One region of the Streptomyces sp. NPDC027185 genome, then DNA from elsewhere that is predicted to be linked to it. Evidence: riboswitches for the same ligand, from Rfam matches in the RefSeq annotation. Region 1 holds a riboswitch; each other region holds the start of a gene.
What was found. Region 1 has a riboswitch for cyclic di-AMP ahead of ACZ4M8_RS09275 (C40 family peptidase). Riboswitches for the same ligand answer to the same signal wherever they lie in the genome.
Positions count from the first base shown of each region.

Region 2: linked by a shared signal. The riboswitch ahead of ACZ4M8_RS20380 (transglycosylase family protein) and the one ahead of ACZ4M8_RS09275 (C40 family peptidase) in region 1 are both predicted to bind cyclic di-AMP.
Region 3: linked by a shared signal. The riboswitch ahead of ACZ4M8_RS28215 (M23 family metallopeptidase) and the one ahead of ACZ4M8_RS09275 (C40 family peptidase) in region 1 are both predicted to bind cyclic di-AMP.
Region 4: linked by a shared signal. The riboswitch ahead of ACZ4M8_RS28560 (M23 family metallopeptidase) and the one ahead of ACZ4M8_RS09275 (C40 family peptidase) in region 1 are both predicted to bind cyclic di-AMP.

Region 1 covers NZ_JBVHRF010000002.1:932,433-939,503, reverse strand. The annotation lists gene ACZ4M8_RS09295 (PspC domain-containing protein) at 1-356, shown strand, start outside; gene ACZ4M8_RS09290 (LuxR C-terminal-related transcriptional regulator) at 552-1,376, shown strand; gene ACZ4M8_RS09285 (alpha/beta hydrolase) at 1,659-2,783, shown strand; gene ACZ4M8_RS09280 (hypothetical protein) at 3,076-3,429, shown strand; gene ACZ4M8_RS09275 (C40 family peptidase) at 3,562-4,704, opposite strand; cyclic di-AMP (ydaO/yuaA leader) riboswitch at 4,713-4,895, opposite strand; gene pcrA (DNA helicase PcrA) at 5,156-7,071, shown strand, end outside.
Region 2 covers NZ_JBVHRF010000006.1:90,617-97,687, reverse strand. The annotation lists gene ACZ4M8_RS20395 (nucleoside triphosphate pyrophosphohydrolase) at 265-1,305, shown strand; gene ACZ4M8_RS20390 (cytochrome P450 family protein) at 1,945-3,243, shown strand; gene ACZ4M8_RS20385 (transglycosylase family protein) at 3,476-4,489, shown strand; cyclic di-AMP (ydaO/yuaA leader) riboswitch at 4,750-4,914, shown strand; gene ACZ4M8_RS20380 (transglycosylase family protein) at 4,919-5,590, shown strand; gene eno (phosphopyruvate hydratase) at 6,129-7,071, shown strand, end outside.
Region 3 covers NZ_JBVHRF010000010.1:185,694-192,764, reverse strand. The annotation lists gene ACZ4M8_RS28225 (protein kinase family protein) at 1-897, opposite strand, end outside; gene ACZ4M8_RS28220 (aldo/keto reductase) at 995-1,936, opposite strand; gene ACZ4M8_RS28215 (M23 family metallopeptidase) at 2,455-3,663, opposite strand; cyclic di-AMP (ydaO/yuaA leader) riboswitch at 3,676-3,829, opposite strand; gene ACZ4M8_RS28210 (DUF2332 family protein) at 4,214-5,320, shown strand; gene ACZ4M8_RS28205 (PP2C family protein-serine/threonine phosphatase) at 5,486-6,625, opposite strand; gene ACZ4M8_RS28200 (ArsR/SmtB family transcription factor) at 6,809-7,071, shown strand, end outside.
Region 4 covers NZ_JBVHRF010000011.1:68,113-75,183, forward strand. The annotation lists gene ACZ4M8_RS28550 (HPr family phosphocarrier protein) at 49-330, shown strand; gene ACZ4M8_RS28555 (GntR family transcriptional regulator) at 649-1,344, opposite strand; gene ACZ4M8_RS28560 (M23 family metallopeptidase) at 1,584-2,360, opposite strand; cyclic di-AMP (ydaO/yuaA leader) riboswitch at 2,374-2,529, opposite strand; gene ACZ4M8_RS28565 (M16 family metallopeptidase) at 2,782-4,164, opposite strand; gene ACZ4M8_RS28570 (M16 family metallopeptidase) at 4,203-5,540, opposite strand; gene ACZ4M8_RS28575 (DNA gyrase/topoisomerase IV subunit A) at 5,839-7,071, shown strand, end outside.

The DNA.
Region 1 (7,071 bases):
CCGAGGTCGAGGACCACCACGGCGTACCGATCGAGGTCGTGATCGTCGGCGACTGCCCGCTGGACGAGGCGCTGGGCGCGCAGATGAAGGCCGCCCGCGAGGCGATGGTCAACGCCGCGAAGTACGGCGGTGAGGGTGGGCCGGTGCAGGTCTTCGCCGAGGTGGAGGGGCGCACCGTCTTCGTCTCCGTACGCGACCGGGGGCCGGGCTTCGATCCGGACGCGGTGCCCGAGGACCGGATGGGGGTCCGCGAGTCCATCATCGGGCGGATGGAACGCCATGGCGGCACCGCCCGGTTGCGGTCCGTGCCCGGTGGCGGCACCGAGGTCGAGCTGGAGATGGAGCGCGCCGAATGACCGCTCCCGCGTCCCGGCCCGCCGCCGTCCCCGCCCCCTTCCCGACGACCACCCCCACGCCCACTCCCACGACCGCATCCACCTGCACCCCCACACCCACCGCCGCGCCCTCCGGGCGCCGTATACGCGGTGGCGACACGGCTCGCCGCACCGCGCGATGATGACGACGCAGACCACGAGGGACGGATGAAACACATGCACAGCGACGGCGCACAGCAGGGCGTGAGCAGCGACGACGCTCCCCGGAGCACACCGGTCGGCACCGGCACACCGGCCGCCCACGGCACCGCGGAGGCCGCCGGGCCCGCGACCCTGGGGCCGGCGGACGGTGACCCGGCCACCGGGGGAGCGGACGGGGAGCGCACCGTACGGGTGGTGCTCGTCGACGACCACCGGATGTTCCGGACCGGTGTCCAGGCGGAGATCGGGGTGACGGAGCGGACCGGTGTCGAGGTGGTCGGCGAGGCGGCCGACGTCGATCAGGCGATCACGGTCATCACCGCCACCCGCCCCGAGGTCGTCCTGCTCGACGTCCATCTGCCCGGTGGCGGCGGGGTGGAGGTGCTGCGGCGCAGCGCGACGCAGATGGCCGACCCGGAGCGGCCGGTCCGCTTCCTGGCGCTGTCGGTCTCCGACGCCGCCGAGGACGTCATCGGCGTCATCCGGGGAGGCGCACGCGGCTACGTCACCAAGACGATCACAGGGAAGGACCTGGTCGGCGCGATCTTCCGGGTGGCCGACGGGGACGCGGTGTTCTCACCCCGGCTCGCCGGATTCGTACTCGACGCGTTCGCCTCGACGGATGCCCCACCGGTGGACGAGGATCTGGACCGCCTCACCCAGCGGGAGCGCGAGGTGCTGCGGCTGATCGCCCGCGGGTACGCGTACAAGGAGATCGCCAAGCAGCTCTTCATCTCGGTGAAGACCGTGGAGTCCCATGTCTCCGCGGTGCTGCGCAAGCTCCAGCTCTCCAACCGTCATGAACTGACCCGCTGGGCCGCCGCCCGCCGCCTGGTGTGACACGGCGGCGGGGCTGACGGGCGGCCGGCCGGGCCGGGCGCCACCGCCCGGCGGCATCCGGCGCGTTGCCGGAAGGATCCGGTCCGCCGCCGGAGAGGTTCGCGTCACATACCAGGGATCTATCGGTAAAAACTCTGACAAAAGGAGGAAAGAAGCTAGCGAAAAGGAGCAACCAGGACGTCGTGGAACGCCATCTAAAGGCGCGGAGAGCCTGCTGCCGTCGGCGCGGCCACCACCCCGTCGACCCGTACACGCCGTACACGTCCTGGAAGCGAGATCCCGATGAGCCTGACGGGCACGCCCTTCTTCCTCACCTCGCTTCTGCTGCTGGTCGTCGCCATCGTCGTGCCGCTGGCGCTGTGGAGCCGGATAGCGGGGCCGCGTCTGGTGCGCGGCGCCGTCCGGCTGGCCATGCTGCTGTTCGCGCAGGCCACCGCCATCACCGTGGTCTTCGTGCTGGTCAACAACGCCAACAACCTCTACGACACCTGGGACGACCTCCTCGGCACCGGGAGCCACATCGAGGCGGCCCACGACCTCGGGCCCGACGGGATGGGCGGCCTCCAGATATCCGACGAGCCCCGCCGGGCCCAGCCGTTCCGTCCCGCCGACGATCCGGTGGTCGGACCCGGCGTGCAGATGACGGAGCTCCAGGGCCGTATCTCCGGTGTCAGCGGCGAGGTGTACGTCTGGCTGCCGCCGCAGTACCACGATCCGGCGTACCGCACGAAGAAGTTCCCGGTGGTCGAGCTGCTGCCCGGCTACCCCGGGTCGGCCAAGTCCTGGCTCGGCACGCTGGGCGTGGCGCGGCAGCTCCAGCCGATGATGGAGCGCGGGGAGATCGAACCGTTCATCCTGGTCGCGCCGCGTACCAACATCTACCGGGGCGCCGACACGGGCTGCGTGAACATCCCCGGGAAGGTCAACGCCGACAGCTGGCTGACCGTCGATGTGCGCCAGATGGTCATCAACACCTTCCGGGCCGGGGACCGCCCCGGCTCCTGGGCCCTGGCCGGGTACTCCGCCGGGGCGCACTGCGCGACCAGGCTCGCCCTGGCCCACCCGGACCGCTACCACGCGGCGGTCAGCATGTCCGGATACAACGACCCGGCGGGCGAGGCCACCTCACTCGCCGGCAAGGACCCGAAGCTGCGGATCGAGAGCAACCCGCTGCACGAACTGCGGGAGGCGAACGCCGCAGGCCGCCCGCCGCACACCGCGCTCTTCCTCTCCGGCGCCCCCGGCGACGGCTACGAGGCCGGCCTCGGGCTCCAGCGGGAGGCCCGGCGGCCGACCACGGTGACCGTACGGCGGATCGGCAGGGACGCCGGCGGCCACACCACCGCGGTCTGGCGCCAGCAGGTCCCCGAGGTCTTCCGCTGGCTGAGCGGACAGATCAGGGCCTGACGCACCGGGCCGCGCGGAGCGCCCGTGCCGGTCGTCCGGCCTGCCGCGCCGCCGGCCCCGCCGCCCGCACCCCGTGCACCCGGACCTGGCAACCCGTACGGGACGGGCCCGGTCGGCGGCACCGACCGGGCCCCGCGAAGTGGCGCACCCGCCTTCCCTCACCTCCGTGCGGCGCGCCCGAGGAGCGGCCACCGCGTTCCGGACAGGACGGGAACAGGGCGGGAACAGGCCGGGAACGGCCGCGACGAGGCCCCCGGAAGGGGGTATGGGGGAGACCGTTACGATCCGCACTATGGACGTAGTAATCAATATCTTCGTCGGTCTGCACATCATCGGAATCGCCTCCCTGCTGGGAGGCTTTCTGACGCAGATGAAGGCGATGAGCGCGGGCACCGCCCGGTTCGTGCCGGCGATGCTGCACGGTGCGCTGACGATGCTGGTCACCGGCATCGCGCTGGTCGGCCTGAACCAGGCCCAGGGCAGCCCGGTCGACAACATCAAGATCGGCATCAAGCTGGCCGTCCTGGTCGTCATCCTGGGGCTGGTCTACGTCAAGCGGGACGAGGAGAGCGTCGCCAAGCCGCTGTTCGGCACGGTCGGCCTGCTCACCATGGTCAACATCTTCATCGCGGTGCTCTGGGTCTGACCCCCGCCCAGGGGCGCGCGGCGAAGCCCCCGCGCTCCCGGCGCACCCCGCGTACGCCACCGGCCCGGCCCCTGTCCGAAGGGGCCGGGCCGGTGCCGTTCTCCGGGGCGGTCACACGGCCCCGGCGGGGTGTCACGCCGGGCGGACGCTCCCGTAGACCGGCATGTAGTAGATCGACTCGACGCGGACGCTCGCGCCCGGCTTCGGGGCGTGGATCATCTTGCCGTCGCCGATGTACATCCCGACATGGCTGATGTCGTTGTAGAAGAACACCAGGTCACCGGGGGCGAGATCCTTGGTGGCGACGCGCTGGCCGAACTTCACCTGCTCCCAGGTCGTCCGCGGCAGGTCCACCCCGGCGGCCTTCCACGCGGCCTGCGTCAGCCCGGAGCAGTCGTAGGAATTGGGTCCGGTGGCGCCCCAGACGTACGGCTTGCCCATCTGCGCGCGGGCGAACGCGAGCGCCTTCGCGGCCTTCGTACGGTACGAGCCGTCGGCCGGTCCGCCGCCCTGGCCCGGGTCGGTCGTCCCGGGGGAGCCGGTGTCCGTACCGCCGCCACCGGGCTGCTCGCGCTGCTTGCGGGCCTCCTCCTCGGCCTTGCGGCGGGCCGCCTCCTCCTTCTTGCGCTCCAGCTCCGCCAGACGCGCCTTCTCCTGGGCGGTCAGGTCGGCGAGCAGCTGCCGGGCCTCGGCCAGCTTGCCCTGGACCGTCCGCTTGGAGCCGGCCAGCTCGCTCTGCGACTCCTGGAGGCGCTCCAGGCTGCGGGTCGCCTCGGCCCGCTGGTGGGCGGCGGCCGCCTGCTGCTCCTGATAGGCGTCGACGGCCTGCTGCTGCCGGCCGGTCAGCCGCTCCATGAGGTGGCTGCGGTCGGCGAACTGCTGCGGATCCTTGGCGAACATCAGCTGCGCCGTGGTGCTCATCCCGCCGCTGCGGTACTGCGCGGCGGCGAAGGTGCCCAGCTCACGGCGGGCTTCGTTGAGCTTTCCGGTGCGGCGGGCGGCGGCGTCCTGGAGGTCGCTGACCTCCGCCCGCCGCGCGTCGACGCGCTCCTTGACGGCGTTGTACTTCTGGGTCGCGACCTCCGCCTGGTGGTAGAGGGCATCGACCTTCTTCTTGACCTCTTCGACGGTCGGCTTCGGGGCCCGGGGGGCCGCCTCGGCGGACTGCGACAGCAGGGTGACGGTGGCGAACGCCGCGGTCGTCAGCCCGGCGGCCGTCCGGCGGCTGCCGGGCGAGGTGAGGGCGCGGGTGCGCGGCTTGCGGTGCGACGGCAAGGCCGGCGACTCCTTCCGTGGACCGCCTACCGGGTTAGCTGTCGGGTTCGGGCGGTGTCACAACGGAAGGCTTGCCCTACGGCCGGTGCGTCCGCGCGCGGCGGCCGTACCGGTCGATTCACCCCGGTGGTGCTGGTGGGTCCCCGGCTCCGGGTGCCGTGGGGCAGGGCCGGACTCGGCGGAGGCGGCCCGTGCGGACGCTGTCGGCCGCGGGACGCGGGCTGCCCGAGCGTGAACCTAGCCAACTCGTGTGGCTCCTGTGAAGGCAGATGTTCGAATTGCCCGAAACCTTTTCGTGACCTGTGTGCATGAAGTGACGATCGCGTGGGCAGGGCGGGGCATCTGCGCCGAATGCCGGAATCATGGGAGCTGGGGACGGAACCCCCCTCCTTCCGGCCTTTCCCCGGCTCCGGCCCCGACTGTCAGTGGGGCGGCCTAGACTCGGTGGGCGATGAGCAGCCTCTTTGACGACAGCTTCCTGGCGGACCTCGCCCCCAAGGACGAGGAGCCCCCGCCGCCCCCCGAGGACGAGCACGGCCCGGCCCCGGAGGAGGTCCCGCACGACCTCTTCAGCGGGAAGTTCGACGCGCCCGTGCCCCGGGACGCGCACTACCGCGACGGCGCCGCCCGCCCCGCCGTCGATCCGGCCGCGCTCCTGGAAGGGCTCAACGACGCCCAGAAGGCCGCCGTGGTGCACTCCGGCGGCCCGCTGCTGATCGTCGCCGGAGCCGGTTCCGGCAAGACCCGGGTGCTCACCCACCGCATCGCCCATCTGCTCGCCGCCCGCGGCGTGCACCCCGGCCAGATCCTCGCGATCACCTTCACCAACAAGGCCGCCGGTGAGATGAAGGAGCGCGTCGAGGAGCTGGTCGGCCCCCGGGCGAACGCCATGTGGGTCTCCACCTTCCACAGCGCCTGCGTCCGCATCCTGCGCCGCGAGTCCAAGCACCTCGGCTTCACCTCGTCGTTCTCGATCTACGACGCCGCCGACTCCAAGCGCCTGATGGCCCTGGTCTGCCGCGATCTCGATCTCGACCCCAAGCGGTTCCCGCCCAAGTCCTTCAGCGCCAAGGTCTCCAACCTCAAGAACGAGCTCATCGACGAGGAGACCTTCGCCGGGCAGGCGGCCGACGGATTCGAGAAGACCCTGGCCCAGGCGTACGCCCTCTACCAGGCGCGGCTGCGCGAGGCCAACGCCTTGGACTTCGACGACATCATCATGACGACCGTCAACCTCCTCCAGGCGTTCCCGGACGTCGCGGCCCACTACCGCCGCCGCTTCCGCCACGTCATGGTCGACGAGTACCAGGACACCAACCACGCGCAGTACACCCTCGTCCGCGAGCTGGTCGGCCCGGCCGAATCCGCCGCCGAGCTGTGCGTCGTCGGTGACGCCGACCAGTCGATCTACGCCTTCCGCGGCGCCACGATCCGCAACATCCTCCAGTTCGAGGAGGACTACCCGGACGCCACGACGATCCTGCTGGAGCAGAACTACCGCTCCACCCAGACGATCCTCTCCGCCGCCAACGCCGTCATCGAGCGCAACGAGAACCGCCGCCCCAAGAACCTCTGGACCGAAGCGGGCGAGGGCCCCCGCATCACCGGCTACGTCTCCGACACCGAGCACGACGAGGCGCAGTTCGTCGCCGACGAGATCGACCGCCTCACCGACGCCGGGGACGCCCGCGCCGGGGACGTCGCGATCTTCTACCGCACCAACGCCCAGTCCCGCGTCTTCGAGGAAATCCTCATCCGCGTCGGGCTGCCCTACAAGGTCGTCGGCGGCGTCCGCTTCTACGAGCGCAAGGAGGTCCGCGACATCCTCGCGTACCTGCGCGTGCTCGCCAATCCGGAGGACACCGTCCCGCTCCGCCGGATCCTCAACGTCCCCAAGCGCGGTATCGGCGACCGCGCCGAGGCGATGATCGACGCCCTGGCGCTCCGCGAGAAGATCAGCTTCCCGCAGGCGCTGCGCCGCGTCGACGAGGCGTACGGCATGGCCGCCCGCTCCGCCAACGCCGTCCGGCGCTTCAACACCCTGATGGAAGAGCTGCGCACCGTCGTCGAATCCGGTGCCGGCCCGGCCACCGTCCTGGAAGCGGTTCTGGAGCGCACCGGCTACCTCGCCGAGCTGCAGTCCTCCACCGACCCGCAGGACGAGACCCGGATCGAGAACCTCCAGGAACTCGCCGCCGTGGCCCTGGAGTTCGAGCAGGACCGGGTGGCCGGCCCCGCCGCCGAGGAGGCGGACGCGGACGAGCCCGTCTCCGGCGGCACCCTCGCCGACTTCCTGGAGCAGGTCGCGCTGGTCGCCGACTCCGACCAGATCCCCGACGAGGACGAGGACGGCAGTGGCGTCGTCAC
Region 2 (7,071 bases), on a different contig from region 1:
CGGGGCCGGGGCCGGGGCCGCTGCCGTGCGTTGCCGGGGCGCCGCCGGATCCGGGGCGGCCCGGTCCGGCGCGTGCCCCGTCGCCGGGGCCGCTGCCCGTGTGCGGCACGGGGCCGGTCCGGGGCGAGAGGCCGTCGGCAGGGGCCGGTCCGGGCCGAGGCCGTCGGCAGGGGCCGGTCCGGGCCGAGGCCGTCGGCGCCGGGCCGGGGCGGCTCCGTCCCGCGGCCGCGCGGCGCTGTCAGTGGGGTGCGTTACGTTCGAGGGGTGAACGCTGACGTGCCCTTCGCCGACTCCGGAGCCGCCGGCCGCCCCGAGGGCGGCACCGGACGCCTGATCCTGCTCACCACCAGCCACCGCGTCGCCCCCGGGCTGCTGTCCTGGCCCGCCTGGCAGGCGCTGCGCACCGCCGACCGCGTGTTCTGCGCCGACCCCGCCCACCCGCAGCTGCCCTATCTGCGCGAGGCCCGGATCACGGTGGAGCCCGCCGTCCCCACCGCCCGCGAGCTGGTCGACGACTGCGTCGCCGGGGACCGCACGGCCGTCGTCCTCACCTCCGCCGACGGCGAGAGCGCGCTCACCGACGGTCTGGCCCGCCTCGCCGGCTCCGGCCGCGAGACCATGCCCGACCTGGAGCTGCTGCCCGGCGCGTACGACCTGCCGGGCGCCCGGCTGCTCGACCTCGTCCAGGTCATGGACCGCATCCGCGCCGCCTGCCCGTGGACGGGCGTCCGCACCCACGAAGACCTCGCCAAGTACGCCCTGGAGGAGGCGTACGAGCTGGTCGAGGCCATCGAGAGCGGGGACCGCGAGGAGCTGCGGGAGGAGCTGGGCGACGTCCTGCTCCAGGTCGTCCTGCACGCCCGCATCGCCGAGGACGACCCCGACGCGCCGTTCTCCGTCGACGATGTCGCCGGGGCGCTGGTGGAGAAGCTGATCCACCGCCATCCGCACGTCTTCGGGGACGAGTCCGCCGAGACGCCCGAGGAGGTCCGGGCGCACTGGCTGCGCACCAAGGCCACCGAGAAGCGGCGCGCCTCGGTCACCGACGGCGTCCCGCTCACCCAGCCCGCGCTGGCCCTCGCCGCGAAGCTCGCCTCCCGCGCCCGCACCGCCGGCCTCGACGTCCGCCCGTCGGCCCCCGGCATCGGCTACGAACTCCTGGCCCTGGCCGCCCGCGCCGAGGCCGAGGGTACCGACCCCGAAACCGCCCTCCGCGCCGCCGCCCGCACCTACCGCACCGCGATCCGCGCGGCGGAGGGCCTGCCCCCGTCGGAGGAGCCGGCGCCGGAGGAGATACCGGAGTAGAGGGAAGCCCTTCCCGGCGGGGCGCGGGACGGTCCCTCCCTCGGCGGTCCGCCCTCACCCACAGGGGGAGGCCCGTTCTTACGGGGAGGCAAAGGCCCGCTCTTACGGGAGGCAAAGGCCCGCTCTTACGGGGCGGACGCCGGGGCACCTGCCCGTACGGGGCGGGCGCCGGGCCGCGCAGTCCGTGCCTCCCCGGGCAGCGGTTACCGTCGAAAGGTGCACCACACGCCCGACACCACCCCTGACGCGCCCCGCACCGCCCCGGGCCCCGCCGCCCGCCTCGCCGGACCGCCCGCCCCGGACCGCCCGTCCGCCACCGGGCCCGGCGCGACACCCGCGCCTCCGGAAGCCGCCACGGACCGCGTCCCCTCGGCCCCGGGCTGCCCCATGCACCCCACCTCCACCGGCGCCGGCGTATCCCCGGCGGCGTCCGCGCATCCCGGGACCGCCGGGCCCGAGGCGATCCCCGCATCCGGAGAGGCCGCTACGGACCGCGCCCCCTCGGCCTCCGGGTGCCCTGCGCATCCCACCACCGCCGGCATCGGCACATCCCCCGCGACGCCGGCGCACCCCACCTCCACCGGCGTCGGCGTATCCCTGGCGGCGTCCGCGCATCCCGGGACCGCCGGGCCCGAGGCGATCCCCGCGCCCCTGGAAGCCGCGCCGGACGGGGCCGCCGCCCCTGCCCTCTTCACCTGGGAGTTCGGTGCCGATCCGTATCCGGCGTACGCCTGGCTGCGGGAGCACGCGCCGGTGCGCCGGACCGCGTTGCCCAGTGGTGTCGAGGCGTGGCTGGTGACGCGGTACGCGGACGCGCGGCAGGCGCTCGCCGACTCCCGGCTGTCGAAGAATCCGGTGCACCACAGTGAGGGCGCCCACGGCAAGGGCAAGGTCGGCATCCCGGGCGAGCGCAGCGCCAACCTCATGACGCACCTGCTCAACATCGACCCGCCGGACCACACCCGGCTGCGCCGGCTGGTCTCCAAGGCGTTCACCCCGCGCCGCGTCGCCGCCTTCGCGCCGCGCGTCCAGGAGCTGACCGATACGCTCATCGACTCCTTCGCCGCCCGCGGTGAGGCCGACCTCATCCACGAGTTCGCCTTCCCGCTGCCGATCTACGCCATCTGCGATCTGCTCGGCGTCCCGCGCGAGGACCAGGACGACTTCCGGGACTGGGCCGGGATGATGCTCCGCCACACCAAACCGGGCGGCACCGGCGGCGGTCCGCGCGGCGGCGTCGCCAAGGCGGTCAAGAAGATCCGCGGCTACCTCGCCGAACTGATCCACCGCAAGCGCGCCGCCCTGCCGCCCGAGCCCGAGCCCGGCGAGGACCTGATCTCCGGCCTGATCCGTGCCTGGGACCACGGCGAACACCTCACCGAGAACGAGGTCGCCGCGATGGCGTTCATCCTGCTCTTCGCCGGTTTCGAGACCACCGTCAACCTCATCGGCAACGGGATCTACGCCCTGCTGCGCGCCCCCGACCAGCGTGAACTCCTCCAGAAGTCGCTGGCCTGCGGCGACGCGGACGTCCTCGCCACCGGTATCGAGGAGCTGCTGCGCTACGACGGGCCGGTCGAACTGGCCACCTGGCGGTTCGCGACCGAGGAGCTGACGATCGGCGGCGAGCGGATAGCCGAGGGCGATCCGGTGCTGGTGGTGCTGGCCGCCGCCGACCGTGACCCCGCACGCTTCGACGCCCCGGACACCCTCGACCTGCGCCGCACCGACAACCCGCACCTCGGCTACGGCCACGGCATCCACTACTGCCTCGGCGCGCCACTGGCCCGCCTCGAAGGACAGACCGCCCTCGCCACCCTCCTGACCCGCCTGCCGGACATCCGTCTTGCGGCGGAACCGGACGATTTGCGGTGGCGGGGCGGGCTCATCATGCGCGGTCTGCGGACCCTCCCCGTGACGTTCACCCCGGCCCCCTGACGACACGCCGCCCGGCCGCGCGGACGGCCTTCCGAGGCCCATGAGTTGACGCCTCGTCAGCCACGTGACCTGCACGTGATCTCCGCTACACCGGCTTGTGACGCCCCGTGAGCCCGGTTACCTTGCCACCGAACAAGCGCCCCGCCGCTCGGTGGTGGCCGCACCGGACCCCGGGCGGCCGTGCCGGGACGCCCGGGGCGGACAACTCAACCGCCGCTCGAAAGGCAATCGCATGCGCACCGGCAACGGCAGACACCGTCGCCCCCGCCAGGCACCGGCCCTCTTTGTCACGGCGGGAGTGACCGGCGCGGGCCTCGCCCTGCCCCTCCTCGGCGCGGGCGCCGCCCACGCCGCCGATGCCACCACCTGGGACCGGGTCGCCCAGTGCGAGTCCGGCGGCATCTGGTCCAGCGCCCCCGGCAACGGCTTCTACGGCGGGCTCCAGCTCACCCTCGACATGTGGCGCGACCACGGCGGTCTGGAGTACGCGGCCCGGCCCGACCTGGCCAGCCGCTCCCAGCAGATAGCCGTGGCCCAGGCGATCCTCGCCGAGCGCGGTCCGGACGCCTGGCCGCGCTGCGCCGCCGGCGCCGGGCTCACCGAGGACGGCGGCACCCCCGACGTCGACCCCGGCGGCACACCCCCCGCCGACACCGACGGCAGGCTCCCCGACACCGGCACCGACCCCGGCACGGACTCCGGTACGGACGCCGGCACCGACCCGGGCACGGACACCGGCCAGGACGGGACCCACGCCCCCAGCACGCCGGATCCGGACGCCACCGGCCCGTCCACCCCCGAGGACGCCCCGGACCCGTCCACCACGCCCGACCCCACCGACTCCCCGAAGCCCCCCGGTGAGCCGGACCGGCCCGGCGGCGCCGACCCCTCCGCCGACCCGTCCGGCCACGCCACCGGCCCCGCCGAGCCCTCGCACCCGTCCCGTACGACGCCCCCGGCGGACGACGAGGGCTCCCGCGGCGACGGCTCCGGGCGCCACCGCGGCGGCGGCGATGCCGAGGAGGACGGCGACCACACCCCGGGGCGGCGCGCCTCGCGGGGTGGCGAGCGGACGGAGCCGGGCGACGGCACGTACGCCGTGCGCCCCGGTGACAACCTGTCAGCGATCGCCGAGGCGCGGGAGCTGCCGGGCGGCTGGCCCGCGCTGTACGAGCGCAACGAGGACGTCATCGGCGACGACCCGGACCTCATCCACCCCGGTCAACTCCTCGATCTGGGCCGCTGATCGAGGCGATAGGCGGCTTTTGCCCGTTTTGGCGAAAGTGAGATATGGCTCTCGTCGCGCTCCGTGGTGTCCGACCCGTCCGGGGAAATCCGCACCACGCCCCACCTGCGGAAATGTGACCCCTCTGTGATCATTGGCGGTCAACTGGGCGCAGAAAGCGGGGTTTGAACGAAACGGAGGGTTCTGCTTACGGTCAGCACCGCTCGCCAAAGCGGGCCCTTCGTTCACACGCCGAATCCTGCCGGTGGGCGAAGGTGGTCGACGCGCAAGCGCCGAAGGCAGGAGCGGGGGACCCAAGGTAAGCGCCGGCCCCACCCGTGAAAGCGGGTCAACCGGCTTGGGGTGAAGCCGTGCACAAGCACGGCCGGGCAATCCACGCCGCCCGAACCCGACAGCTCACCTCGCAGGCGTCGGTGAGGAAAACGAACCATGCTGAGCAACAAGGCCAAGCACCGCCGTCCCTCCAAGGCCGTCCGCGTCGCGACCCTCGCCGGTGTCGCCGGCGCCGCCGTGGCCGTCCCGCTGATGGGCGCCACCAACGCCTCCGCCGCCTCCGTCGCCACCTGGGACGCCGTCGCCCAGTGCGAGTCCGGCGGCAACTGGTCGATCAACACCGGCAACGGCTACTACGGCGGCCTGCAGTTCTCCGCCTCCAGCTGGGCGGCCGCCGGCGGCACGCAGTTCGCGCCCCGCGCCGACCTGGCCACCAAGGCCCAGCAGATCCAGGCCGCCGAGAAGCTCCTCGCCATCCAGGGTCCGGGCGCCTGGTCCTGCGCCGGCGCCGGCAACCTCACCGCCGGTGGCCCGTCCCCCGACCTGAACACCGGCGCCACCAAGGCCGCCCCCAAGCAGCAGGCGCCCAAGCAGGCCCAGCCCAAGGCGGCCCCGAAGCAGCAGGCCCCGCGGACCGAGGCCGCCCCGAAGCGCGCCCCGCAGCACCACGTCATGGGCCACGGCAACTACACCGTGAAGTCCGGCGACACCCTGGCCAAGATCGCCAAGGCGCACGGCAAGAACTGGAAGTCGGTCTACGCGGACAACAAGTCCACCATCGGCTCCAACCCGAACCTCATCTTCCCGGGCCAGAAGCTCCACGTCTGATCCCCGCGGCCCGATCCCCGCGCGGGGCACCGCTCACCGCCCCGCCCTCCGGGCACCGGCCCGCCGTCCCCGTCCCCACCGCCGCGAGGCGCGCCGGGACGTGACGGCCCGCCCCTCCCGCTCCGCTTCCGTACGTACGGCGGTACGTACGGCGCGCCGGAGCGGGGGGCGGCACCGGCGCCCGGACCTCGCGGGCCGCGGCCCCGGCACCGTCCGGGTCCCGCGCCCGCCGCACCACCCTCCCCACGCGACGCCCCGTCCGGCGCGCACGTCCCCGGGGCGGCACCTGCTTCGCAGCCGGTGCCGCCCGCCGTGCGCCGAGGCGGGGTTTCGCCGTTCCGTACTCTGGTGCCGGACACACCGTCGTGGCCTGCCCTTTATCCGCCCGCTTTTCCGTTCCGCGGCCTTCGCTGCCGAAAGGCCGGAACCCGGCGTCCGAGGCACCTTTCGTCCCGTACTGCGGGCCGCGAGGCGGTCGAGGACCCGGGGGCCGTTAGGCTCGTGCCGCAGAACTCCAGACACCCATGAAGGAGACAACGTGCCGTCCATCGACGTCGTCGTAGCCCGGGAAATTCTCGACTCGCGAGGTAACCCCACGGTCGAGGTCGAGGTCGGCCTCGACGACGGCTCCACCGGCCGGGCCGCCGTTCCGTCCGGCGCCTCCACCGGCGCCTTCGAGGCCATCGAGCTGCGCGACGGGGACCCCAACCGCTACCAGGGCAAGGGCGTCGAGAAGGCCGTCCTCGCCGTCATCGAGCAGATCGGCCCGGAGCTGGTCGGCTACGACGCCACCGAGCAGCGCCTCATCGACCAGGCCATGTTCGACCTGGACGCCACCGACAACAAGGGCTCGCTGGGCGCCAACGCCATCCTCGGCGTCTCCCTCGCCGTCGCGCACGCCGCCTCCGAGGCGTCCGACCTGCCGCTCTTCCGCTACCTCGGCGGCCCGAACGCGCACCTGCTGCCCGTCCCGATGATGAACATCCTCAACGGTGGGTCGCACGCCGACTCCAACGTCGACATCCAGGAGTTCATGATCGCCCCGATCGGCGCGGAGTCCTTCTCCGAGGCGCTGCGCTGGGGCGCCGAGGTCTACCACACCCTCAAGAAGGTCCTGAAGAGCAAGGGCCTGGCCACCGGCCTCGGCGACGAGGGCGGCTTCGCCCCCGACCTCGGCTCCAACCGCGAGGCCCTCGACCTCATCCTGGAGGCCATCAAGGAGGCCGGTTACGCCCCCGGCCAGGACATCGCGCTCGCCCTGGACGTCGCCGCCTCCGAGTTCTACAAGGACGGCAAGTACCAGTTCGAGGGCAAGGAGCGCTCCGCCGCCGAGATGACGGAGTACTACGAGGAGCTGGTGGACGCGTACCCGCTGGTCTCCATCGAGGACCCGCTGTTCGAGGACGACTGGGCCGGCTGGAAGGTCATCACCGACAAGCTCGGCGCCAAGGTCCAGCTCGTCGGCGACGACCTCTTCGTCA
Region 3 (7,071 bases), on a different contig from region 1:
ATCGGTGTTGCCGCGCACGGCTTCCGGCAAGTGGTGGCGGATCAGGTGCTCGAAGACATAGGAGCGGTCGTACGCGAGGTGGCGGGTGAGGAAGGCGCGTTCCTCAGGGGAGAGGTCGAAGTCACGGCTGAGGGCCAGGCCGAAGTCGGTGAAGTGGACCTGACGGCCGTCGGTGAGCAGGTTGCGGAAGTGGGCGTCGAAGTGGACCAGCCCGCGGGCGCTCATGAACTCGGTACCGCGCCGCAGTTCGTTCTCCGCCCAGAGGTAGGGCGCCGCGCCGCCGGGCTCCGCCCAGGCGCCGCGGCGGACGTCGCCGAGGTGGTCCGTGAGCGTCCGGGGTACGTGCTCCAGGAAGAGCACCAGGCTGGACGAGGAACCGCCGATGGCCTCCAGCCGATGGCGTACCGCGGCGGAGCCGTCCCAGTGGGCGACGGCTCCCGCGACCCCGCCGAACAGGTCGGCGAAGTCGTCCGGGGGCCGGTCCGGCAGGACGCGCCAGTGGTACAGCAGCGGGAATCCCGCGTACGCGCCGCGCAGGGCCCAGGCGGTGGTCATGAGGTGGGCGGCCAGTTCTCGCCAGGCGCCGAAGCCCGCAGACCCCGCCCCGTACTGGTACCGGAGGGGCAGACCGAAGAGGTTGCCGGTCGAGCGGACGTTTTCCGGCCGTAGTTCGAGGTCGGTCAGCGGGACCCGTTTGACGAAGACCCGCCGCCCTGTGATCTCCATCTCCGTCCGCCGGCCGCCGATGCCTGAGCCGTGCGCCGGGGCGGTGGCCAGCGCGGCGCCGAGGTCGCGGTCGCTCAGCAGGGCCAGGCGCGCGCCCGCTTCCGTGTACGCCGACAGCCGGTCGGCGGGCAGCGGCGCGGGGGCCGTGTCCGGTCGGTGTGCCTCCTCCATGGCGATTCCCTCCCGGTGCTCCGCCCCACACTCCCACGGGCGGGCGGCCTGCCCGGTGCCGGAAAGGGCGGGCCGCCCCGGCGGGGCCCGTCGCCGTCTACGCCGAAGCCTCGTCCAGCGTCTCCAGCTCCTCCGGGGTGAGGCGGAGGTCCTGGACCGCCAGGAGGGCGGGGAGTTGGGCGGTGGTGCGGGCGCTGGCGATCGGGGCGGTGACCGTGGGACGGGCGGCGAGCCAGGCGAGGGCGATGGTGGCGATCTCCGCGCCGTGGGCGGCGGCGACGGTGTCGAGGGCGGTCAGGACGCGGACACCGCGGTCGGTGGCGAGGTGGGCGGCCGCCTTCCCGGCGCGGGCGCTGTCGACGTCCGTACCGGGGCGGTACTTACCGGTCAGGAAGCCGGAGGCGAGGCCGTAGTACGGGACGGCGCCCAGGCCGTGGCGGGCGGCGACATCGGCCAGTTCGCCCTCGTAGGTGTCGCGGGAGACGAGGTTGTACTCCGGCTGGAGGGCGACGTAGCGGGCGAGGCCCTCGCGCTCGGAGAAGGTCAGGGCCTCCTCCAGGCGCGCCGCCGAGATGTTGGAGGCGGCGATCTCGCGGACCTTGCCGGCCCGGACGAGGTCGTCGAGGGCGGTCAGGAACTCGCCGACCTCGACCGATTCGTCGTCGTAGTGGGTGTAGTAGAGGTCGATGCGGTCGGTGCGCAGGCGGCGCAGCGAACCCTCGACGGCCTTCTTGACCGTGCCGGCGGCCAGCCCCTTGAGGTCGGGGTGGGCGCCGGCCTTGGTGGCGATGACGACGTCGTCGCGGTTGCCTCGGGCGGTGAGCCAGTTGCCGATGACGGTCTCGGACTCGCCGCCCTTGTTGCCCGGCACCCAGGCCGAGTAGACGTCGGCGGTGTCGATGAAGTTGCCGCCGCCGGCGACGTACGCGTCGAGCACGGCGAAGGACTCGGACTCGTCGGCGGTCCAGCCGAAGACGTTGCCCCCGAGGCAGAGCGGGGAGACGGAGAGCGAGCCGAGGGGCTTACGAGTGGTGGTCATGCGTAGGTGCAGCGTGCCGCGGCGCGGGGATATTCCGGCGCGCGGCATCCGGGGGAGCCCGGCCCGTGTGCCGGACGGGTGGGACGTCGCGGCCCGGCGCGGTACCGGGCCGGGCCCCCGGGGAGCCTTCCCTCCCAGGCCAGGGCCGAGGCCGTGAGCAGGCACCGGCCATGGCCGGCGCGCGCCGCCACCGTGCGCGCCCCGGGCGTCCGGGCCCCCGACCGGCGCACGACAGCACCCCGCGCGCCCCGGCGACCGCGGCCCGTCCGGCACCGCGGCGACGACTCTTCGTGACGGCGACTCTTCGCGACGACGACTCTTCGTGACGGCGGCCGACGGGCCGCACAGCGTCACCCCGCCAGCCTCGGTCCGTCCCGCACCGCGGCGACGTCCCGGCACGGCGCCGGAACGCCCGGCGCCGCACCTTCTCGGCGGCAGCCCCCGGAACCGTCCGCTCCCCTCGGGGATCCGCTTCCGGAGGCGGCCGGCTCAGCGGGGACCGGCCGCTCTCCCCGGGGTCAGACGTGCAGCCCGCGCCCGCGCAGCCACGGCATCGGGTCGACGGGGCCGCCCCCACCGGGGCGGACCTCCAGGTGGAGATGGGGGCCGGTGACGTTCCCGGTGGCGCCGACCCGGCCGATGACCTCACCGGTGGCGACCTTCCCGCCGGTCTTCACCATCGACGACAGGTGGCAGAACCACAGCTCCGTACCGTCGTCGAGGGTGAGGACGATGCGGTAGCCGTACGAACCGGCCCAGCCCGCCTGGGTGATGGTGCCGGAGTGCACGGCCTTGACCGGCGTGCCCGTGGGGGCGGCGAAGTCCTGGCCGGTGTGGTCGGCGGCCCAGCGGTCGCCCGCCTGGCCGAAGCTCGCGGTGAGGGTGTACGACGTGACCGGCAGCAGATAGCTCTTGGCCAGCTCGGCCAGGCGGGCCGCCTCCGCCTTCGCGCGGGCCTCGGCCTCGCGCTTCGCCTTGGCGGCCGCCTCCTTGCGCGCGGCCTCGGCCCGCTCCGCCTTCGCGTCGGCCACCGCCTCCCGGTGGTCGCTCGCCGCGGTCTTCTCCGCCTGGGCGAAGGCGGCGTGTTCGGCGGCGCCCCGGGCGTCGCGCTCGGCGGCCGTCTGCTGGGTGTCGGCCTGCTGGAGGATGCGGCTGCGCAGAGCCTCCCCGGCGCCCGTCCCCCGGCCGTCCTCGGTGGTCAGGCCGGCGGACGACAGCGGCGCCGCGGTGGTGGTCCCCGCGTCGTCGGAAGAGCCGAGCAACGGGCCGATGCCGGGGAGCGATTCGGCGTCCGGCAGCGCTCCGGTGACGTCGGCGGCGAGGGTGGTGAGGTCCGGTACGGAGACCGGGACCGGCGGCTTCTCCTCGGCGGTCGCCATCCCGCCGGCGCCGACCGCCGCGATCACGCCGACGCCGAGGACCGTGCCGCTGCGGGCCAGCCCGCCACGCTGCCTGGCGACGCGGTGGCGGCCACGGACGGCCCGTACGGACTCTTCGGTCGGGTTCCACTCACCGGGGGCGTCGGCCGCCGCGTCCGCGGTCTCCAGCGGCGGGTGCCCGCCGGCGGCCGCGCCGTACGAACCGGGGCCCTGGGCGGCGAGGCCCTCCGGGGTGAACGAGCCCGGAGCGAAGACCGCCGTGTCGGACGGGGCGGCGGGGAGGCCGGGGGCGAAGCCGTGGGGGAGTTCGGCGGACGGGGCCTCGGGGGCAAGCCTGTTGGACGCCACGGGGGCGCACTCCTTTCCTTCCTTCGCGCCTACCGGGTTAGCTGACGGGTTCGGAGCAGGAAGGTCTCCTACGGGCGGCCTCTGGCCGAGGCGTCCGATTCACCCCATGGTGGTGGTTCCCCGGTTCCCGCCGCGCCGCTCGGGCCGCCCGGGGCAAGGTCAGGACACATCACGGCAGTTCACGAAATATCGGCGCACCGGCGTGCACGGAGACGCCATAGCGGGAACTGACCACCTGTGTGCCCGGATGTCCGGGTGCCTGAAGAGCGCGTACGGGATTCGGCGTGGGGGCACGGTGCCGCCTCTGCGACGGCTGGGACGACCGCGCTCCGTTATCGGACAGTAATAGAGACCGCGGCCGTTTTCCAAGCGTTCCTGTGAATCCACTCCACCCGAACCCGTTCCCTGGCCAAGACTTTCCCGGACAACATCCGTGAAAAACGGGCGAGTTGACCACCCTTTACGAAACGGCCTCCGCGTGATTGTGCATCACTTGTTATGCGGAGGGGTGCATAACCCTCACGCTCCGTGAGGGCATTAACGTCTGATCATGGTCGCCGACTTCGTCAACAACGCTCAGGCCCTGGCAGTGCGCTACCAGGACTTCTCGTGGTGGCAGGCGCGGGGCCGCTGCGCGGCCCACGAGGAGCTGACGGCGCGGATCGGACACGACCAGGAGCTGTGCGAACTCCTCGCCGCCTCCCTCCCGGCAGGCGACAAGCAACGGCCCGACCTGCTGCTGGCGGCCGTCCGCCACCTCGACGGGCCGCACGCCGAGCAGGGCCCGCGCGGGGCGGCGGCGTACGGCCGCTGGCGGGAGTGGACGATCCGCCACTGGGACGAGGTCCGCGCCGTCGTCACGGACCGCTCCGCCCGGACCGCCGAACCGGCCCGCTGCGCCACCCTGCTGCCCCTCCTGGCCCGCCTCCGCGGCCCGCTGGCCCTCCTGGAGGTGGGCGTCACCACCGGCCTCGCCCTCCACCCGGACCGCTACCGGTACGCGTACGAGCCCGATGCCGCCCCGGGGACGCCTGCCACGGCCGCTTCCCCGGAGCCGTACGTCCTCGGCGCCCCGGACGCACCGGTCACCTTCCGGTGCCGCATCGGGCGCGAGGACCGGGTGGACCCGGCGGACGCGGCACCGCCCGCGCGGCTGCCGGAGATCGTCTGGCGCGGCGGCATCGGCACCGCTCCGCTCGACCCGGTGGACGACCCAGAGGCGCTGCGCTGGCTGCGCTCCCTGGTGTGGCCGGGCACCCCGGAGCGCGCACGGCTGCTGACGGCGGCGGTGGACGCGGTACGGGCGGCGCCGCGGCCCGAGATCGTCCGTGGTGACCCGGTCGAGGAGCTGCCGGCGCTCGCCGCCCGGGTTCCGGCGGACGCCACCCTCGTGGTGCTGCACACCGACGCGCTGCCCGCGCTGCCGCCCGCGCACCGGGAGCGGCTCGCGGAGCGGGTGCGCGCGCTGCTCGCCGGGCGGCCGGGCGGCGGCCACTGGATCTCCCAGGAGCACCACTCCCTCACCCCGTGGCGGGCCGCCCCCTCCGCCGACCGCCTCGCCCCCGGCCACCGGGAGCGGCTGCTGACCCTCGCACTGGACGACCGCCCGGTGGCCCTGACGGAGGCGTACGGCCGGAGCCTGCACTGGGTGGCGTAGGGGTCCGCGCCCGTAGGCGGTCCCGGCGCGCGGGGAGCGGCCGTACGCCCGGCGCGCCGGAACCGCCCCGGGCTCCCCGCGCGCCCGGCGTACAACCGGCCTCCGCGCGCCGGACGCCGCTCCACCCGCGCCCCGCCGCGCCTGCGGTTACCGCCGCCTCCGGTCCTACTCCTCCATCGGCCGCTGCACCGCCAGCAGCGCCATGTCGTCGGCGCCCGCCCCGCCGGTGTGCGCGGCGACCTCGGTGACCAGCGTGTCCAGGAGCTGCTCCGGCCCCGGGAAGGCCCGGCCGCGCAGCCGGGCCACCGGGTCGTAGAACTCCCCCGCGCGGTTGCGGGCCTCCGTCAGCCCGTCCGTGAACAGCAGCAGGACCGAACCGGCGGGGAAGAACGTCTCGTCCGCCCGGTCCGGCCACCCGGCCACCTCGCTCATCCCCAGCGGCAACGCGTGGACCGCGGGCACCAGGGTGCGCAGTCCGCCGTCCGGGGCGAGCAGCAGCGGCGGCGGATGCCCGCGGTTGAGGACGCGCAGCACGGCGCGCTCCCCGGACGGGATCTCCGCGAGCACGGCGGTGGTGAACCCCTCGTACTGATCCAGCCCCTCGCGCCGCCGGCCCTCCCGCTGGAGGGCCCGCTCCAGCCGGCCGGCCACCGCCTCCAGCGTCGCCTCCTGCTCCGCCGCCTCCCGGAACGCACCGATGACGATCACCGCCGCCTCGACCGCCTCCAGCCCCTTGCCCCGGACGTCGCCGACGATCAGCCGCACACCGTGCGGGGTCTCCTGCACCGCGTAGAGGTCCCCGCCGATCCGCGCGTCGGCCTGCGCGCCGACGTAACGGGCGGCCACCGCCAGCCCCCCGATCCGCTCCGGCGGCGTCGGCAGCACGGCCCGCTGCGCCGCCTCGGAGACATCGCGTACGGAGGCGAGCCGGGCGTCGGAGAGGCGTACGACGCGGTTGATGCCGAGGGCGAGGACGGCGACGACGAAGACGGTGGAGACCTCGGTGGCGGAGAGATTGGTGTCCTGGGTGTCGGTGTAGAGGGCCGCCGTCAACTGGCCGAGCAGCGCCGCGAGGGCGGTGAGCGCCGTGTTCCGCAGCGAGTACAGCGGCGCGGCGACCAGCGGCGCCGCCGAGAAGAACGGTGAGGCGGTGTAGCGGGCGGGGGTGACGCTGTCGAAGACGACGCCGACGACGATCAGGGTCACGGGCAGCCAGCGCGCCACCCGGCGGCCGGCCGGCGACATCTGCGCGCGCCGCGCCCACCGCTCCCGGTCGCCCGTGCGGTCCCGCCCGCCTCGCCCCATCCGCACCGGCCTCTTCCCGCCTCACCTGCCCGCGGCCGGCCGTGCTCCCGGCCGCTCCTTTCGGCCTCCCAAGGCTGTCCGCCCCGGGCCCGGACGGCGAGTTCAGCGGGGCCGGACGGGTCACCGGGCAGGCACGGAGCCCTCTCCGGCCCGCAGCCCATAGACCTCTGTCAATATAGAAGAATGTCGAAACAAGAGCCCGGCGCGCCCGGCCCGGACGACGCCGACGTGTGCCGCCCGACCCTGCTCACCGCCCCGCTGGACGAGGAGCGGGCCACGGAGCTGGCGAGAACCTTCAAAGCCCTGGGGGACCCGGTCCGGCTGCGGCTGCTGTCGATGATCGCCTCCCGCGACGGCGGGGAGGTCTGCGTCTGCGAGCTGACGCCCGCCTTCGACCTGTCCCAGCCGACCGTCTCCCACCACCTCAAAATGCTGCGGCAGGCCGG
Region 4 (7,071 bases), on a different contig from region 1:
CCATGAGAGAGTGGTCTAGACAACCGTAACGACTTGAAGGGCAACACCATGGCTGAGCGCCGCGTCACTGTCGGTTGGGCCGAGGGGCTGCACGCCCGTCCCGCCTCGATCTTCGTCCGTGCGGCCACCGCCGCCGGGGTCCCCGTGACGATCGCCAAGACCGACGGCACCCCCGTGAACGCGGCCTCGATGCTCGCGGTGCTGGGCCTGGGCGCCCAGGGCGGCGAGGAGATCGTGCTCGCCTCGGACGCCGAAGGGGCGGAAGCCGCGCTGGAGCGCCTGGCGAAGCTGGTCGCCGAGGGGCTCGACGAGCTGCCGGAGACCGTCTGAACCGGGACGCCCCCACCGCCCCCTGACCGGGGCACCGCCCCGCCGCCACGACCGACACGGTCACCCGCGGCGGGGTCTTCCCTTTCCCGGGCGCTCCCGCCGCGCGGCCCCGCACGAGCCGGCGGGCACCCGCCGAGCGGACCGCTCCCCGCCCGCGCGCTTCTCCACCGCACGAGCGGCCCGTACACGGAAAACGCGCAATTCCACGGCGCGGGAATTCCCCGGGCCGGTCCGATTTCCGCTCGCGTCGATTTCCGTAATTCCCCGCACGGCACCGAAAAGATTCCGCCACCGGTCCGCCGTCCCGTAAACCGGGTCCTAAACGGAACGCATCCGCCCGGCGCCGGCGGAGCACGGCGGACGGCGTACCGCGGTCGCCGGGCGGCGGCGCGGACGGTACGCCGGGAGCGACCGCGCGACGTGCGACGCCATCAGGGCGCGCGCCGCCTCCGCGTCGCCCCGGGCGACTGCGTCCAGCACCGCGCCGTGCTCGTCCCACGTCTCCGCGTACCGTGCCGGGCGCTCGACGACGTACATCCAGTCGATCTTCCGGCGCACCTGGGTCAGCAGCGCGGTCAGTCCCGGGTTGCCCGCCGCCCGCGCCAGCGTCTCGTGGAACCAGCCGTCCAGCCGGGGCAGATCACCGGGGCAGCCGCGGTGGACCCGCTCCCTGCCGAGCCGCACCACGCCCCGTAACACCTTCAGCTGCGCGTCGGTGCGGCGGGCGGCGGCGCGGGCGGCGCCCATCGGCTCCAGGAGTGCCCGCAGGTCCAGGAGGTCGGCCGCCTCCTGCGCGGTGGGCGCCGCGACACACGCCCCCGCATGGCGCCGCGCGGTGACGAACCCCTCGGACTGCAGGGTGCGCAGCGCCTCACGGACCGGCACCCGGGAGACGCCGTAGCGGGCGGCCAGAAGGTCCTCGACGAGCCGGCTGCCCGGAAGCAGCGCGCCGGAGACGATGTCGTCGCGGATCGCCGTGGAGATGCGCTGCACGGAAATCTGACCTCGCGTCATCGTGGGCGCCTCCACCGTCCTTCCCGGAAAACGCCGCCCCGCGGCGCCTTTCCGGCGACTCTATTCGACGGTGAAGGCTCCTTCACCGCCTTCACTTGTTCATGGAGATCTTTTGGTGAGCGCATTCCCGGACCCCGGGAAATCCGGCCGACCGACCACCCGTCACCGGACACGGCGGAGCCCCGGTCGCCCTGTGGGGGCGAGCCGGGGCTCCGGGGGCCGCGCGGGGCGGGCGGACGTCAGACGTTGACGCCGTGCGCGCGCAGGTAGGCGACAGGGTCGATGTCCGAGCCGTAGTCCGGGCCGGTACGGGCCTCGAAGTGCAGGTGGGCACCGGTGACGTTGCCGGTCGCGCCGGACAGACCGATCTGCTGGCCGGGCATCACCCGCTGGCCGACCGAGACGCCCAGCTGCGACAGGTGGCCGTACTGGGTGTAGGTGCCGTCGTTCATCTTGATGACGATGTTGTTGCCGTACGCACCGCCCCAGCCCGCCTCGACGACGGTGCCCGCGCCGACGGCGTGCACGCTCGTGCCGGTGGCGGCGTGGAAGTCGATACCGGTGTGCGAACCGGAGGACCACAGTCCGCTGGACGCCTGGTAGGCGGTGGAGACGTACGAGCCGGAGATGGGCGCGACGAAGGCGTTGAGGCGCTTGCGCTCCTCCTCACGGGCCGCGCGGACCTTCGCCTCGTGCCGCTTGTCGGCCGCCGCCTTGGCGGCCTTGGCCTGCTTCTCCGCGTCGGCCTCGGCCTTCGCCTTGGCCTCGGCGGTCTCGGCGACGGCCTGCTGCGCGTCGGCCTGGGCCTCGATCCGCTCGGCGAGTTCGTCACCGATCACGACGGCGCGGTGCAGTCCGGTGTCGTGCGCGGCACCGGACGTGGCGGCCATCGCGGGCGAGGCGACGGAGGCGACGACGCCGGTGGCGGCGAGACCCGCGACGGAGGCGATGTTGCGGGTCGTCCGGGCGCTGCGGCTCGGACGGCGGTGTTTCCCGGTGGCACGGGTGAACGCCATGTGCTGGCTGGTCCTTTCCTTCCTTCTCGCCTACCGGGTTAGCTGACGGGTTCGGAGCAGGAAGGTCTCCTACGGGCTCCTCCGGGGAGGCGCCCGATTCACCCCAGGGGACATGTGGGTCCCCGGCTCCCCTGGCTCGCGCCGTACGGGGACTCGGCGATGACTGTCCGGTGCCGCGGTTGCGGCGTGCTACTGACGGACAGCGCGCATGACGCTAATCGTGGCAACTTTCAATCGGCAAACAGAAACGCCATATTGTGCGTTACACCACACCGCGACAGCGGAACCAGAACCGGACATACAGGCGATCCCGGGGGCGGACGACCGCCCCCGGGATCCCGTTTCGTCCCCTTACGCCGAGCCTCCGCACCGGAAGGCGGGCGCCGCGGTGGCCCGGCCGGGCCACCGCTCCACCGGACCGTCAGCCGCTGACGACCTTCACCTCACCGATACCCAGCGCCCGCACGGGCTCCGCGATCCGCGCCGCGTCACCGACCAGCACCGTCACCAGCCGGTCGGCAGGGAAGGCGCTGACCACGGCGGCGGTCGCCTCGACCGTGCCGGTCTCGGCCAGCCGCGCGTACAGCTGCGCCTGGTAGTCGTCCGGCAGATGCTGCTCCACCTGGTCGGCGAGGGTCCCCGCGACCGCCGCCGCCGTCTCGTACTTCAGCGGCGCGACACCGACGAGGTTCTGCACCGCGACATCCCGCTCGGCGTCCGTGAGGCCCTCCGCCGCGAGGGTGCGCAGCACCTTCCACAGGTCCTCCAGGGCCGGCCCGGTGGACTCCGTGTCGACCGAGCCGCTGATCGCCAGCAGCGAGGCGCCGACCGGGCCGCCGGGCGCGTCCGGCGCCGACGAGCGCAGCACCTGCCCGAAGGAGCGCACCCCGTAGGTGTAGCCCTTCTCCTCCCGCAGCACCCGGTCCAGACGCGACGTCAGCGTGCCGCCGAGGCAGTACGTGCCGAGGACCTGCGCGGGCCACTGACGGTCGTGACGGTCGGCTCCGATCCGGCCGATGAGCAGCTGCGTCTGCACCGCGCCGGGACGGTCGACGATCACCACACGGCCGGTGTCGTCCGCGGTGATCGGCGTGACGGTCACCGGCTCGGCGGCGGGTCCCTGCCACACGCCCAGCGTGTCGGCGAGCGCCGCGTCCACGTCGATGCCGGTGAAGTCACCGACGATCACGGCGGTGGCCGCCGCGGGTCGCACATGCGCCGCGTAGAACGCCCGGACGGCCGCCGCGTCGATGCGGCCGACGGTCTCCTCGGTGCCCTGCCGGGGCCGCGACATCCGGGACGACGCGGGGAACAGCTCCTTGGACAGCGCCATCGCGGCGCGGCGCCCCGGGTTGGCCAGCTCGTGCGGGATCTCGTCGAGGCGGTTGCGCACCAGGCGCTCCACCTCGCTCTCGGGGAAGGCGGGGGCGCGCAGCGCGTCGGCGAGCAGCCCCAGGGCGCCCGGCAGCCGGGAGGCCGGGACCTCCAGGGAGACCCGGACACCGGAGTGGTCGGCGTGGGCGTCCAACGTGGCGCCGCACCGCTCCAGTTCGGCGGCGAACTCCTCGGCGTCGTGCCGGTCGGTCCCCTCCGACAGCGCCCGCGCCATGATCGTGGCGACGCCGTCCAGCCCCTCCGGCTCGGTCTCCAGCGGCGCGACGATGTCGACCTCGACGGCGACGACCTGCTGGCCGGGGCGGTGGCTGCGCAGCACCGTCAGGCCGTTGGGCAGTGCGCCGCGCTCGGGCGCCGGGAAGGCCCACGGCCGGGGCGCCCCGCCCTTGGGCTGCGGGTGGAAGGTCATCTCGCTCATGGCCAGGTCCTCGCGGGTGGTGGCGTCGCTCACCGGTCCGCCTCCTCGTCGTTGTCGGCGCTGTCGTCGGCGGCGGTCGGCTCGTACACGAGCACCGCGCGGTTGTCGGGGCGCAGCCGGGCCTGGGCGACCGCCTGCACCTCCTCGGGCGTGATGTCCAGGACACGCCCCACGGCGGTCAGCGCCAGCTGCGGGTCGCCGAACAGGACGGCGTAGCGGCACAGTTCGTCGGCGCGGCCGCTGACCGTCGCGAGGCGGTCGAGCCACTCGCGCTCCAGCTGGGCCTGCGCCCGCTCCATCTCCTCCGGGGTGGGCCCCTCGGCGGCGAACCGGGCCAGTTCCTCGTCGACGGCGCTCTCGATGTCCGCGACCTCCACACCGCCGGACGTCTTCACGTCCAGCCAGCCCAGGGACGGGGCGCCGGCCAGCCGCAGCAGGCCGAACCCGGCGGCGACGGCGGAGCGGTCGCGGCGCACCAGGCGGTTGTAGAGGCGCGAGGACTCGCCGCCGCCCAGCACAGTCAGCGCGAGGTCGGCGGCGTCCGCCTCACGGGTGCCGTCGTGCGGCAGGCGGTAGGCCGCCATCAGGGCACGGGCGGGCACCTCCTCCTCGACGACCTCCCGCAGCTGACCGCCGATGATCTCCGGCAGCTCACCGCTGCGCGGCGGCTGCTTGCCGTCGTGCGAGGGGATCGACCCGAAGTACTTCTCGATCCAGGCGAGCGTCTGCTCGGGGTCGATGTCGCCGACCACCGACAGGACCGCGTTGTTGGGCGCGTAATAGGTACGGAAGAACGCCCGCGCGTCCTCCAGGGACGCCGCGTCCAGATCGGCCATCGACCCGATGGGCGTGTGGTGGTACGGGTGCCCCTCCGGGTACGCCATCGCCGTCAGCTTCTCGAAAGCCGTGCCGTAGGGGACGTTGTCGTACCGCTGACGGCGTTCGTTCTTGACGACGTCGCGCTGGTTCTCCAAGGACTCCTCGTCGAGCGCCGTCAGGAGGGAGCCCATGCGGTCCGCCTCCAGCCAGAGCGCCAGTTCCAGCTCGTGGGCGGGCATGGTCTCGAAGTAGTTGGTGCGCTCGAAGCTCGTGGTGCCGTTCAGCGAGCCGCCGGCGCCCTGCACCAGCTCGAAGTGGCCGTTCCCCTTGACCTGCGCGGACCCCTGGAACATCAGGTGCTCGAAGAGGTGGGCCAGGCCCGTGCGGCCCTTGACCTCGTGGCGGGAGCCGACGTCGTACCAGAGGCAGACCGCCGCCACCGGTGTCAGAGGATCCACCGAGAGCACCACGCGCAGGCCGTTGGCCAGCCGGTGCTCGGTCGCTGTCAGGCCGCCGGAGCCGGCTTTTTCTGTGGCCGTGTGACCCATGGGCATGTACGTCCCTTCGATCCGCTTGCGAAGAAGTCCTGTCACTGTATGCAACCGCGCCGACATCTGGCGAAGTTCCCGCCCGACCGCCCCCGTACGAGCGGCGGCGGACGCGCCACGGCCCCGTGGAGGGGAGTCGCGTCCGGCGTTGTCGGTGGGGCGGTCCACAATGGTCCGCGTCAAAGTCATCAGCAGACTCACCGGCCGATCCCCGCCGGCCGGAACGGCAGCCGTCCACCGACGGCCGGCCCACCCCACACATCGACATGTAGACGCAGCAGAAGGAGCCGCAGCCGCGATGGCCCGCCGCAGCACGAAGACCCCGCCGCCGGACGACTTCGAGGAGAGGATCCTCGACATCGACGTCGTCGACGAGATGCAGGGTTCCTTCCTCGAGTACGCGTATTCGGTCATCTACTCCCGCGCCCTGCCGGACGCCCGGGACGGCATGAAGCCCGTGCAGCGCCGCATCCTCTACCAGATGAACGAGATGGGTCTGCGCCCCGACCGCGGCTACGTCAAGTGCGCCCGCGTCGTCGGCGAGGTCATGGGCAAGCTGCACCCCCACGGCGACGCCTCCATCTACGACGCCCTGGTGCGCATGGCCCAGCCGTTCTCGATGCGGCTGCCCCTGGTGGACGGCCACGGCAACTTCGGCTCGCTCGGCAACGACGACCCGCCCGCCGCGATGCGGTACACCGAGTGCCGGATGGCGTCCCCGTCGTCCCTGATGACGGAGTCGATCGACGAGGACACCGTCGACTTCACGCCGAACTACGACGGCCAGGAGCAGGAGCCGGTCACGCTCCCCGCCGCGTACCCGAACCTCCTGGTCAACGGCGCGTCCGGGATCGCCGTCGGTATGGCGACAAATATGCCGCCGCACAACCTCGGCGAGGTCATCGCCGCCGCCCGCCACCTCATCAAGCACCCCGACGCCGACCTCGAGACGCTGATGCGGTTCGTGCCGGGCCCCGATCTGCCCACCGGTGGCCGGATCGTGGGGCTGGGCGGGGTGCGCGACGCGTACGAGAAGGGCCGCGGCACCTTCAAGATCCGCGCCACGGTCGCGGTCGAGAACGTCACCGCGCGCCGCAAGGGCCTCGTCGTCACCGAACTGCCCTTCACCGTCGGCCCCGAGAAGGTCATCTCGAAGATCAAGGATCTGGTCGGCGCGAAGAAGCTGCAGGGCATCGCCGACGTCAAGGACCTCACCGACCGCGAACACGGTCTGCGTCTGGTCATCGAGATCAAGAACGGCTTCAACCCGGAAGCCGTCCTGGAACAGCTCTACAAGCTGACGCCGATGGAGGAGTCCTTCGGCATCAACAACGTCGCCCTCGTCGACGGCCAGCCGCTGACCCTGGGCCTCAAGGAGCTGCTGGAGGTCTACGTCGACCACCGCTTCGAGGTCGTCCGCCGCCGCAGCGAGTTCCGCCGCGGCAAGCGCCGCGACCGGCTCCACCTGGTGGAGGGCCTGCTCACCGCCCTTGTCGACATCGATGAGGTCATCCGCCTCATCCGCTCCAGC